4 regions of the Viridibacillus sp. NPDC096237 genome follow, and region 2 is predicted to be linked to each of the others. Evidence: riboswitches for the same ligand, from Rfam matches in the RefSeq annotation. Region 2 holds a riboswitch; each other region holds the start of a gene.
What was found. A riboswitch is a leader RNA that binds a small molecule or an ion and turns the genes downstream of it on or off. The one in region 2 is predicted to bind cobalamin.
Positions count from the first base shown of each region.

Region 1: it holds a riboswitch for cobalamin, as region 2 does, so the genes downstream of both, ACQKMD_RS13935 (energy-coupling factor ABC transporter permease) here and ACQKMD_RS07570 (FecCD family ABC transporter permease) in region 2, are expected to answer to the same signal.
Region 3: it holds a riboswitch for cobalamin, as region 2 does, so the genes downstream of both, ACQKMD_RS03390 (ABC transporter substrate-binding protein) here and ACQKMD_RS07570 (FecCD family ABC transporter permease) in region 2, are expected to answer to the same signal.
Region 4: it holds a riboswitch for cobalamin, as region 2 does, so the genes downstream of both, ACQKMD_RS18395 (Ig-like domain-containing protein) here and ACQKMD_RS07570 (FecCD family ABC transporter permease) in region 2, are expected to answer to the same signal.

Region 1 is NZ_JBNNTI010000024.1:58,094-61,258, reverse strand. It holds gene cbiQ (cobalt ECF transporter T component CbiQ) at 1-407, opposite strand, end outside; gene ACQKMD_RS13940 (energy-coupling factor ABC transporter substrate-binding protein) at 409-711, opposite strand; gene ACQKMD_RS13935 (energy-coupling factor ABC transporter permease) at 708-1,469, opposite strand; cobalamin riboswitch at 1,668-1,851, opposite strand; cobalamin riboswitch at 2,087-2,283, shown strand; gene ACQKMD_RS13930 ((2Fe-2S) ferredoxin domain-containing protein) at 2,484-2,849, shown strand; gene cobJ (precorrin-3B C(17)-methyltransferase) at 2,874-3,165, shown strand, end outside.
Region 2 is NZ_JBNNTI010000009.1:27,520-30,684, reverse strand. It holds gene ACQKMD_RS07575 (ABC transporter ATP-binding protein) at 1-332, opposite strand, end outside; gene ACQKMD_RS07570 (FecCD family ABC transporter permease) at 329-1,408, opposite strand; cobalamin riboswitch at 1,605-1,796, opposite strand; gene ACQKMD_RS07565 (hypothetical protein) at 2,382-2,897, opposite strand.
Region 3 is NZ_JBNNTI010000002.1:109,027-112,191, forward strand. It holds gene ACQKMD_RS03385 (FecCD family ABC transporter permease) at 1-423, opposite strand, end outside; gene ACQKMD_RS03390 (ABC transporter substrate-binding protein) at 420-1,373, opposite strand; cobalamin riboswitch at 1,503-1,692, opposite strand; gene argS (arginine--tRNA ligase) at 2,028-3,165, opposite strand, start outside.
Region 4 is NZ_JBNNTI010000045.1:23,753-26,917, reverse strand. It holds gene ACQKMD_RS18405 (hypothetical protein) at 1-308, shown strand, start outside; gene ACQKMD_RS18400 (DUF4083 family protein) at 655-828, opposite strand; cobalamin riboswitch at 1,057-1,234, shown strand; gene ACQKMD_RS18395 (Ig-like domain-containing protein) at 1,232-1,510, shown strand; gene ACQKMD_RS18390 (DNA alkylation repair protein) at 1,628-2,749, opposite strand; gene ACQKMD_RS18385 (GGDEF domain-containing protein) at 2,882-3,165, opposite strand, start outside.

The sequences.
Region 1 (3,165 bases), on a different contig from region 2:
GTTAATGTTAAAAAATATAAGCAACTAATACTACCAAGAACAGTATAAAAGAGTTGGATTGCCATTTCTAAACTATGTTTTGTTATAAAAATATGCAATCCAAAAACCCTTGTCGTCCAAAGTGGTGTAGGTATGAAGTTATAATTACCTGTAAATAAAATCAAAATGGTCAGCATACCCGTTAAAAGGAAAAAACCAGGTACTAATAATAACTTGATATAGTATTTAAAAGGAATTTTAGCGCCTAAAATTGTAAAAGCACTCATCACAGTAAATGTGATGAGTGATATCAGAGTGTCTTTCACAGTTAAAGAAAATAACATCAGAAAAAAGGTAAATGCCATTTTCTCAATAGGATGAATATGCTGCCAACGATTCATATAAGCATATTTATCAATAAGGATCATCTTATATTTGACTCTCTTTGTTATTAACATTATTCTTGCGTTTGTGTTTACCTCGTGTTAAACCAATAAAGTAACCGATAAATCCAGCACCAATGGCTGCTTGAAGACAGAATAATAGACTTTCAATTTCCCCACTTGGCGGCTCCCAAATACTTGAGAACCAAGGCTCATATGAAGCATTTATTTCGCCAATAGCTGCTTCAGCTTCACCATCAGCTCCTCCAAATTCCGCTCCCTTTTGAATGAATAGCGGGAAAATAGCAAGAATGACAACGATTGCTATTAGTATTAAATTCTTTTTCATCGCTGTTCAGCTCCTTTCGAGAAGACATGAAGTGCTTTTAGCTCAGAAACATTGTATTTTTTCAAGAATTTCATAATAATAACAGTTAAAATACCTTCAGAAATAGCTAAAGGAACTTGAGTTAAAGCGAAAATACTACTGAATTTCGTGAACGACGCAAAGAATCCACCAACTTCAGAAGGAAATGCAAGTGCTAATTGAATAGAAGTGACAATATAAGTACCAAGATCGCCTAAAGCAGCAGCCAAAAATACTGCAAATGCAAAAGATAATCCAGCTTTAGTTGCCCCTTTATAAATACCGTATGCAATTAGTGGACCAACAACAGCCATAGAAAATGCATTGGCTCCTAAAGTTGTTAAGCCGCCATGTGCTAATAAAAGTGATTGAAATAATAGAACGATAAAACCTACAATACTCATTGCAAATGGTCCAAATAAAACAGTTCCTAAACCAACCCCAGTAGGGTGAGAACAACTACCAGTTACAGATGGGATTTTTAGTGCAGATAATACAAAAGCAAATGCCCCTGATAGACCGAGCATCATTTTTGTATCTGGATTTTCTTTAATTGTTTTACGAATTGAACGAAATCCAATAATCAAAAACGGAATCGTTACCGCCCACCAGAAGATAGCCCATTCAAGAGGTAAGAACCCCTCCATAATGTGCATGGCAAATGCTTGCTTTGGAACAATCATGACAAATACTAAAAAGTAAATCATTTTACAATTAAAGATTGATTTTAGCTTATTCATGTTAATCTCCCTTTTGTGTATGTATTGTTACAGGCGACTTATTAGTTGAAAAATAACACCTCCTATGAAATACCTCTCTGGATAGGGCATAAGCCATTTGTCATAAAAAAGCACCTCTTTCATAGAAAGAAGTGCGTGAAGGAATAGTCATCAGTAAATAAGACTTACTCACTTTCACACCCATCCTCGTAGGTTGAAACATTTCCTCACTTCATGGTAGGTCTCCTGGCTTAGAATCATCATTTCACTACTGCCTTCCCATCATTAGACAGTGACATAACGTAGCAAAACTCCTCAACACAGTGGCGGGACCGCGCCGGATTAACACCGACTTCCCTTTTAAGTTAAACGCTAATTTAACACCATGAAGTTTATTGAATTATTAGATTTCAGAATATAGTGTATCATGAGAATTTTCTTTCTACTAGATTTTTTTTGAAAAACTAAATAAATTAAATTGAAGTAAAAACGTTGCAGAAGCTGTTTTCAACAACAATATTTTGATGAAAATGTTTATTTAATATTATGTCAAGATATTAATTCTTAAAAAATCTATTTGAATCTAACAAAATTTAGTATATGATAAATACAGCTTTAGAATTTACTGAATAATACAATTGAATAACAAATTTAAAAGTGCCAACATGTTTAGAACATAGAGCAAGTTGGATAATAGGGAAATCGGTTCGAATCCGATGCAGCCCCCGCTACTGTAACGCTGATGAAATGATAATCCTCACTGGTGAAATACTGGGAAGAGATCAAAGTAAAGTGACGCGTAAGCCAGGAAACCTGCTTTTATAATTATGAACGATACTTTTCGGAGGGAAAGGTGAAGGCTACAGTAGATGACGCTTATTTATTTTTGTGTGTTGTCTGAATAATCTAGTTTTTAAACCTTAATTCCTTGAATTAAGGTTTTTTTATTTAACAAAATAGTTAACTAGCTGCCAATTTACCCTATTTCCATAGTTTTTTCATAAGAAAAGATGAACACCATTTGGGAGGATCACTATGACAACTTGGAATTTAGAAAGTATGAAAAGCCATTTGCTCATTTGTAACGGCAGTAGCTGTTTAAAAAAGGGCGGTGAAGAAGTTACACTGGCAGTAAGAGATGAGATCTCTAGACTTGGAATTGATGAACAAATACATACAACTCGAACTCGCTGTAATGGTCGTTGTAAAGATGCTTGTGTCGTTATTGCATATCCACAAGGTACTTGGTATAAAGCAGAATCTCCTGAAATTGGTCGTCAAATTGTACGTGACTGTATCGACCAGCAAGTTGCACCACATGTCGTCTATCAAACGATTAATGGCAATATGACGAAAAACCCGATATCAGGAGCGATTAAAGGGATTTCGAAAAATAGATAGATGTTACGAAAAGGAGATGCTTGAATGTCACAACTTGGCAAACTTTATGTAGTTGGTTTTGGTCCAGGGGATTTTAAACATATTACAACAAGGGCAGTAGAAGCACTGCAAGAAAGTGATTTCATTATCGGTTATAAAACCTACGTAGAACTCATTCAAGATTTAATCGATAGTAATACCGCTGTCATCAGTACAGGTATGACTGAAGAAGTATCACGAGCGCAAGAAGCTGTAAGACAAGCTGAAAATGGTAAAAAAGTTGCGGTCATTTCAAGTGGAGACTCTGGTGTTTATGGAATGGCTGGTCTAGTTTATG
Region 2 (3,165 bases):
TCAGTCTGAAAGAGCCGCTTATGAGGATGACGCCCCATCCAAACCATTTCTTGTACGCTAAAATCGAAGGTCAAAGAAGTTTCTTGACTAACAACTGATATTTCTTTCGCTGTTTGTTTTGGTGAAAGTTCGTATAAATTTTGTTCATCTAAATGAACTAATCCGGAATCGGGTTTTAATATTCGACAAGCTGTTTTTAAGAGAGTTGATTTCCCACTGCCATTCGGTCCAATAAGCCCTACAAATTGCTTCGCTTTAATTTGAATGGAAATATCCTCGATTATCGTTGTATCTTGTATTGAATAAGCAACATCCTTTAAAGTTAATCTCATTTAGTTCTACCTCCAAACGAATATGAGCTTCGACGTAAAAGCCAGATAAAGAATGGCCCACCGCATAATGCAGTGACAACTCCTATCGGAAGCTCTTGAGGAGCAAGTAACATTCGAGCACATACATCAGACCAAATGACAAGAATCATTCCTATTAAAACACTGAATGGTAATACTCGTTTATGATCTGTTCCAATGAGTAAACGTACAAAATGGGGAACAACCAATCCAATAAATCCTATAGAACCACTTACAGCTACAACAGTCCCAGTAAGAAGTGACGACACAATTATTAGTATTTTTCGAAAAGAGTCAATATTCACACCAAGTGTTGCAGCTGCTTCTTCTCCCATTAATAAAATATTTAATGAGCGGGCATTGAACAGCAGATAAATTGTACCAACAAACACGACAACTGTTGGAATCATTATGTACTCCCATTTGGCTCCAGCTAAACTACCCATCATCCAAAACATTGCACCTCGAATTCCTGATTCTTTTGGAGCGAGCGTAACAATGAAATTCGTTACAGCCGACATAATCATCGAAATAGCCACACCTGCTAGTAAGAGTCTAGTCGTTTCAATTCTCCCGCCTACTTGAGCTAATAAATAAACGGCTACCATTGCGATAATAGCACCAGTAAATGCACCTAAAGATAGCGCATATTGACCAAAAACTGGTAGCGCCCCAAATAAGATAACGAGCGTTGCCGCAACTGATGAACCAGAAGATATGCCAAGAATATAAGGATCCGCAAGTGGATTCCGTACTAAAGCTTGAATAACTACACCAACTACAGATAATCCAGCGCCTACAATAGCACCAAGTAAGACTCGAGGTAAACGAATGTCCCAAATAATTCTTTCTTGTGCTTGGGTCCATTTTATATCTATGTAATCACCGAAAATAGGAAGGTGAGATAGAGCGATTTTCCAAACAGTTATAGGTGACATCTTAACTGGTCCTAGAGTCAGGGCAAATGTAACAGATAATACAAGGGCACAAAAGAGCAGAAGCAACAACAATAGAAAGCGACGCTTTGCTTTTCTCTCATTCAACTGCTCGTCCGTAATATTATCTTTATTTCCTTTTTTCAACGAGTGAACTGGCAATACTTGTTTCAATAAAAAAATCCTCCTCCAAAGAAAATACAAAAAAGCCCTATCTTGTGACAAAGAACAGGGCTACGAGTATCGTTTTAAGACATAGCAAAAGTACAATAAATTAGTCTTTTAATCTCTCGAACACCGCTCCTCTCAGCGAAGGTAATTTGGTGGAACACACTAGGTAGGTCTCCTGGCTTTCCATATCATCATTTTCTTTCGTCTTCCCTGATTGATACAATCAAGTGACATCATGAAAGAGAACTCCTTGGTTACAGTGGCGCGACCACTCGGGATTTACACCCGATTCCCTGTTACCCTTTGCTTACACAAAGGCACCCAGTGGCATAATTATTAAATTTGAACTCAAATATTATGGTAGTATAGTTAGAATATTTTTACAAGTGAAATATTATTCTGTTTTTTTAACGTATTAAATTGTATATAAAAGTATTTGAGTGAATATCTATTAAATACATAGGAGGAGAATAGTACATCTAATAGAATTATATAAATTCTAGCTAATCTGAAGAAATATTCAAATAACTAAAAGTCTGGTCATAATAAGAACTACTTTCAATTTCATCAAACGTATAAAGTAAATCATATTGAGGAGAAAAGGGGTACGAATTACTTATGAATGGACTAATAGTAATTATTATTGTTCCTAACAACAATCGCTTACTCAGACAACTGAAGAAGACTAGGTGGGAAAGATAGCTTACTTTCTACGAAATAATAATGTATATAATAGCGACAATTGCAATTCTTCTTTATGGATTTAGTTTTTTTCTGCATTTACTTGGTACAACGGATTAAAGAAACTCAATACAATTAGTGAGAGAATACAATGCTTACTCTTTAAGTACATATTTCAGTAAAACGATTAACAAGCTAAACAGGCGTTTATCCATTTATCTATGAATGTATAAACGCCTTCTCATTATTCGGTTTGATGGTTTTCTATTTTTACCTCGATAGGTAATTTAAGTGCTTGAGTATTTTTAGTAAAAAAGAGGTTTACTCCATTATCTATTTGAATAAAATCTTGAATTCTTACTTTCTTGTTTATTTTTATAGATTCATCTGAAAGTGATATCCCCCATATGATACTCTCACCATTTTCTAATTCATGATATATCCACTCTATTGGGTCACCCTCGTGGTCCTTCCACTTCCAAACTTCATAATTCATACTTCCGTTATAATGAAGTACTCCATCTTCAAAGTAAAAGATACTAATTGTTTTGAGTTGTGAATCCGAATAAAAAAAAGTCTTCCCATTTTTGTTTTTCAGAGATTGGATTAGCTCACCGCTTTCTATCTTCGTATCAAGTGCTTCAGAAATTTTTTGTGCATAGTAGGTATTATCAAAATTAATAGTTGGTTTTATTGATAATGTTGGTAATAACAGGATGATAATTAGCAAAAAAAGAAGAATAATCGTTTTCTTAATCATAATTTTATATCACCTCTTTACACTTCTAATAATGCACGGGTTTAAGAATTTAATAAAATGAATGCTATGTTTAAATTTATCTAAATAAAGCACAACTTATGCATTGTCATTGATAAATTTTCAATAGAAAACATCAACATTTTCTCATCATAAAATAAAAGATGAGTGACCAGAGCCACTCATCTTTCTATTTCCATATTAAATATAATAATTATTTATCTAAAACTTCCCTATCATCCGCTTTGCATTTAATAAATATTTAACTGAA
Region 3 (3,165 bases), on a different contig from region 2:
CAACGTACGATCGACTAAACGTGCAAAAGCCATTACACCCATCATCGCCAATATGGCCCCTAGCATGCTGAAGACTGGTAATGTATATATACCTAAAATAGGGGTCGAAATGCCGAAAAAGAGCGTCACCACAGCACCTACTGAGGCACCGGATGACACTCCTAACGTATACGGATCGGCGAGTGGATTTTTCAGCAATCCTTGGAAAGCCGCACCAGCGATTGCTAGTGAAGCACCTACTAATCCTGCAAGCACAACACGCGGCATTCGTATTTTCCACAAAATATTCGTCGCTGTTGGATCCGCTGCCGTGTTCCATAACGTACTAATTGGTACTTTAACAGAACCAATTGATACACCTAACCAAATACTAACGATTAAAATCACAAAGGCTATGGTGTATCCTATAATGGTTTTCTTCACTCAAAAGCCTCTGGATATACTGCTTTTGCAATGACCTCTAATCCTTCAGCAAGACGAGGACCTGTACGGCTTGTTAAGTTCGCATCAACTTGAACAACTTCATCATTTTTAACAGCTGTGATACTATCGAATCCTTGGCGTTTTTTCACTTTCTCGACAATATTTTTTAGGTTGTATTTCACAATAATTGTATCTGGATTACGTTTCACAATTTCTTCAGGGTCAATTTGGAACCAACCTGTTTGATCTGCTGTGACGTTTTTAATATTAGCTAGATCAAACAATTCTTGCATAAATGTATCTTTACCTGCAGTGTAAATATTAGGTTCATCTGATGTTTCGACGAATGCTGATTTTTGTTTTACATCTTTCACTTTTGCTTGTACTTCTTTTACTTTTGCTTTCATATCATCAGTAATCTTCTTAGCCTCATCCGCTTTACCAGTAATGTGGCCAATTTGTTCAATTGTTGAATATGTTTCATCAAAATTCTTAGCGTTTTTTACAACGAAAACTTTTAAACCAGCATCACGTAATTGTTGAAGACCTGCTTCAGAAGTACCTAAAAGTGTTTCGTGTGCAAAAACAACTTCTGGATTTAAGCTAATAATTTTCTCGGCGTTAAATTCCATCTCACCGATTTTTTCTTTTTTCGTTGCCGCTTTAGGATAATCATCATTATCCGATACAGCAGTAATTTCTTTTTCTAATCCTAACGCGAAAAGAATTTCTGTGTTACTTGGTACCAAAGTAATAATGCTCTTTGGTGCTTCTGTAAATTTCACATCATTGCCAAGTGCATCAGTCTCTGTTAATGGATACCCTGCTACCTGTTGCTCTGTCGCTGGCTCACTATTTTCCTTTTTCTTTGTATCCTCCGTTTGGCCACAGCCTACTAACACGCCTAGTGCTAAAACGAACACTAAACAAAATTGCCATATTCTCTTCATTTACTTTTCCTCCTTTTTCATAAAAAAAATCCCTCGTTTTACGACGAGAGATACGATGACAGTGGATATATACATAGCAGTACTGATACTGCACTTTTACTGACACCATTTCTATCCGCGTAGTTCTAATTGGTAGTCTCCATGTTGGTAGGTCTCCTGGCTCGTGATCACAGCTTACCGCGCCTTCCCAAAGCGCTAGGCTTCAGTGACAGATTACGACTTGCTCACACTTACAGTGGCGGGACCGCGTCGGATTTCCACCGACTTCCCTTTTCTCTTTACATAATCTAAGTAAAGAACCAGCATGTATCACAATATACAATTTTTTATTACATCGTGTTCAATTATACAGAAAATTAAATACTTGTCCAAGTTGTTTCAAATAGGGGTGGTAGAATTATGAGAACTACCTACTTGAAGTTTTCTATTATTTTCGTTTTTATTATTTATTTTAAAAGTAAAAATGAATTGAATGATTTTAGCTATTTTATCCTTAATTTGAGCAATTTCATTTCATTTTTCTCCTTAATCTGTCTTTATTTAATCAAAAAGACTATTCTTCACTGAAATAGTGAGGAATAGTCTAATTTGTAAGCGTCCATTAAACCCTACAGCAATTTCTGCAGAAGAAGATAGATGGGGCTCCTTCAGTAATTACATTTTTTCAGGTGCTGATACGCCAATTAGTTTTAGTGCATTGGCGATTGTTGTACGAACTGCTGTGATTAGAGCTAAACGAGCTGCTGAGCGCTCTTTGTTGTCAGCATCTAATACTTTTTCAGCATTGTAGAAGCTGTGGAAAGTTGCTGCTAGTTCTTGAATGTAGTTAGTAATACGGTGTGGTGTACGATTCTTTGCAGCATCCGCAACAACTTGTGGGAAGTCCCCTACTTTTTTCAAGACATCAATTTCTTTCTCTGCATTAAGAAGATTTAAATGTTCTTCAGAAGCAGCTAAACCTTGTTCTTTTGCTTGGCGTAAAATTGAAGAAATACGAGCATGTGCATATTGTGCATAGTATACAGGGTTTTCGTTTGATTGCTTAACAGCTAAGTCAAGGTCAAAGTCCATATGAGAATCACCAGCACGCATTGCAAAGTTGTAACGAACTGCGTCTAAACCTACTTCTTCAACAAGCTCACGTAAAGTAACCGCGTTACCTGTACGTTTACTCATTTTCACTTTTTCGCCGTCTTTCATTAAGTTCACCATTTGGATGATCTCAACTTCTAACGTATCTCGATCATACCCAAGTGCTTCGATTGCAGCTTTCATACGCGGGATATAACCATGGTGGTCAGCTCCCCAGATGTTGATTAGCTTAGTAAAACCACGTTGGATTTTATCTTCATGGTACGAAATATCAGGTGTTAAATATGTGTATGAGCCATCATTCTTTATAAGTACTCGATCTTTGTCATCACCAAATGTAGTAGAGCGGAACCAAGTAGCGCCTTCTTCTTCAAATACATGACCATTTGCACGTAATTTTTCTAGAGCAGTTTCAACTTTACCTGATTTATAAAGTGATGTCTCAGAATACCAAACGTCAAAGTCTACACGGAAGTTTGCTAAATCATTTTGTAATTTACCAAGTTCCAATTTCAAACCATGTTCACGGAAAAATTCAAAGCGGTCTTCATCTGGTTTACTTAGGATAGAGTCACCAAACTCAGTAGCTAGTTTACCTGCGATATCAATAATATCTTGTCCATGATAACCATCTTCAGGCATAGTAGCTTCTAAGCCTAAAGATTGTTTGTAGCGCGCTTCTAAAGATGCTGCTAAGTTA
Region 4 (3,165 bases), on a different contig from region 2:
TAGATGATAAAAAAAGTAAAGAAGATAAAGGCAATTTAGAAGTTCGAAGGGAAAATGGATATATCAGGCACTATATAGTGAAATCTGATGGAAAAACTATTTTAATTTCAGAAACAAAAGATGTAAAAAATGAAGATCAGAAAGAAATATCTAAAAGTGAAAAAACATCTAAAGGCACAGAAAAGAATGATTCCAATGCAAAAGATCTTATGGGATTATTAAACAACTCAGCAGGAACAGATTTGAACTCATTAGAGTATTACACTAAAATGTTTCGCACTTTACAAGGACTGAAACAACACTTATAAAAGAATGGGGGCTGTCTCAAAAGTCAATTTTCCAGCTTAGAGACGCCCCCTTCACAGGTCAGGAACAAGATTAAAGAAAAGAGCAAACAAGGTTTTGATACGGAAAAGAATAGAATCAATAACTAAGCTGAAAGATCAGGTGTTAGAGGGGAATTTGCAACAGATTGTAAATGAAGACCTGCTACTGGATTTGACTTCATAGCACGAGACCAATTGTTAGAAACAATAGGGCAAATTGTAGCTTTAGAAAACGACCTGCAATAATATATGTCACACATCATGTCGAATAAAACGAGCCAAGTTTTATATAAGTTCAGCAGCTCGTTTTCTTGATAATGAATAACAATTATTTAGATTGCTTTTCCAATAGCATAATAATCTTATCCAATTTTTCATTTAGTTCTGTGGATTCATCCTTTGGAGTTGTATTAATAATGATCCTTCTCACAAACAGCATAAAAGAAATCGTACCTAATAATATTAAAGAAAAGCAAATAAATAAAAGTACTGAACTATCCATCAAATCTCTCCTTTTTTAAAATAGTGTTATTTTTCAATAATATCATATTTTTTAATATAATGTTATTTATTGAGTGATAGAACCATATATAAATACTATTTTTTCGAGCCGGAAAAATGTATTATTTTATTTGATAATGTAAGTATTTGATGTGAGATGGATTATATATCAAATACTAATTAAAAACGGATAGATTAATTTTAAATATTATGATAGGTTTATATTAAGTGAATATTTTATGCCAGAATTAGGTGTAAGTACATACATAAAAGGGAATCCGGTGAAGTACCGAAGCTGTATCCGCAGCTGTAAATGCTAATGAAATAAGGGAATACCACTGTTTTAAACGGGAAGGTCCATAAAGTAAACTGAGGCACAAGCCAGGACAGCAGGGAATAAAGGCATATCAAAACCCGTTATTGTTAAAGATAAAATAGCGCCGAAAAAACCAAAAGCATCTAAAATCGCATCGAAAACTACAAAAGTAACTGGTAAAACTGAGGCAAGAGCAACCATTACAATTTACAACAGTAAACATAAAAAAATTAGTACTGCTAACGCAACGGGTAAAGGTAATTTCTGTGTGAAAATCAAAAAACATAAAGCTAAATCAACTTTATCAATTTATGCGAAAGATCAAGCAGGAAATAGAAGCTACAAATTAAGTATTAAAGTGAAGTAATGTTTAAATGAAAAAGCTTCGGATTCATAAAGAATCTGAAGCTTTTTAACTTTATAGAAAAACATTTTTTTAGGTATAAGTATATAAATTAAACCATCCCCAATAACAAAAGGTTATTTATATATTATTTACAACCCCTGAAATTGTCTGCTTTTCTTCTTCTTTCAATAGAAAATCAATCCCAGCCATTTCCACACCGTTTATAACGATTGCTATTCGATGTTTACCGACATAGTGTTTTCTAGTAGATAGCTGTTTAAAGGAATGACTTCTAGTATAAGTATGTTCGCCATGTAGATACGTATTTTCAGTTATCTTAAAGAGCTTTCTACGTGTTATGCCATTAGCTTTCATAAAGTCAATACCGTACTCTATTCGAAGTTTTGTGGCATCTGTAGTTGGATTAGCAAAGGTAAATTTAAATTTAAAGGCATCTCCTATCGCTATTTGATTTGTTGATAGATTAAAATCTTTTAATTCAACAGTAGGGGCATGATCGAACCCGAATAAGGCAAGTGTAGTTGGATCTGCTTGTCTAAGAAGTGTTCTACAGGCATGTTTGATAATCCAATCCGTTTTAGGGTTTTGTCCAAGCCAACTTTTGCCGAGAGATTTCACTAATTCAGGATGATCTTTTGTTATATCATTTAAATTATTTGCAACACTTTTCCGGACATATTCGCTATCATCTGCCTTTAATAATTCTAAAATTCGGATAATTGGGGCAGGGTCTATTTTAAACATCGTTAAAGCTGGTGCCCAAGGAAGTCGAGGACGACACCCTTCACTCGCTAGCCTACGAACATGCTCATTTTCATCAGTAGACCACTCTTCCATAATAGCCATCATTCTTTTTGGATCTTGTTCGATAAATGGGCGCACAGCGAATTCAGCACTGGAGGTAAGTGTAAAGAGTTTCAATGCTTCAATTGAAGTTTCCCAATCTGTTAAACCATATACCTCTATAAAATCAGGGAAAAAAAAGTATTCAAAACCTTTACATTCCGGAACAAGTTGACTTAAAACAACAATAGCATCGGGATAAGAGGGAGGTAAGGTAGCTCTTAATGTAATTGAAATATGTCGAGTCCTTTGCTTTAATTCTCGTTGTTCCCACCCTTCATCAAGTAAAAGAGTCATGAAAAGCTGTTCATCAAATGCTGGATATACGTTTTTAACCTTCTCACAAAATTGTAAAAAAAACGCTTTATTATAAACATCTTTACGTAGTTCTGCCATAATTCTTTTTACTCCTTTTAAAAGAGATAATACAATCTATTAAAATAAACTTCTGATTCATTTCTGAATTAGAAGTTTAAGTATACCTTATTTTGAAATGTGGTATATAGCAGTGATTACTTTAATAATAGCTTACTCGTACTGCCTAATCTGATTTCGCCCATTTTCTTTAGCTTTATATAAAGCCATGTCAGCATGCTTGAAGATTTCGTGGAAAGAATTTATTTCGCCTTTACGGTTCATAGCCATACCCATGCTAACTGTAAATGTAAGCATTGAATCTTCTATTGGTAACCTCTTAGAAGCCAAAGTCTGATTAAGAGTATTTGCAAATTCCATTACTTCATTTGTCTTTAGATGACGTAGTAAAATGACAAATTCATCGCCGCCAAAACGAGCTGCAAAAGTTGTTTCAA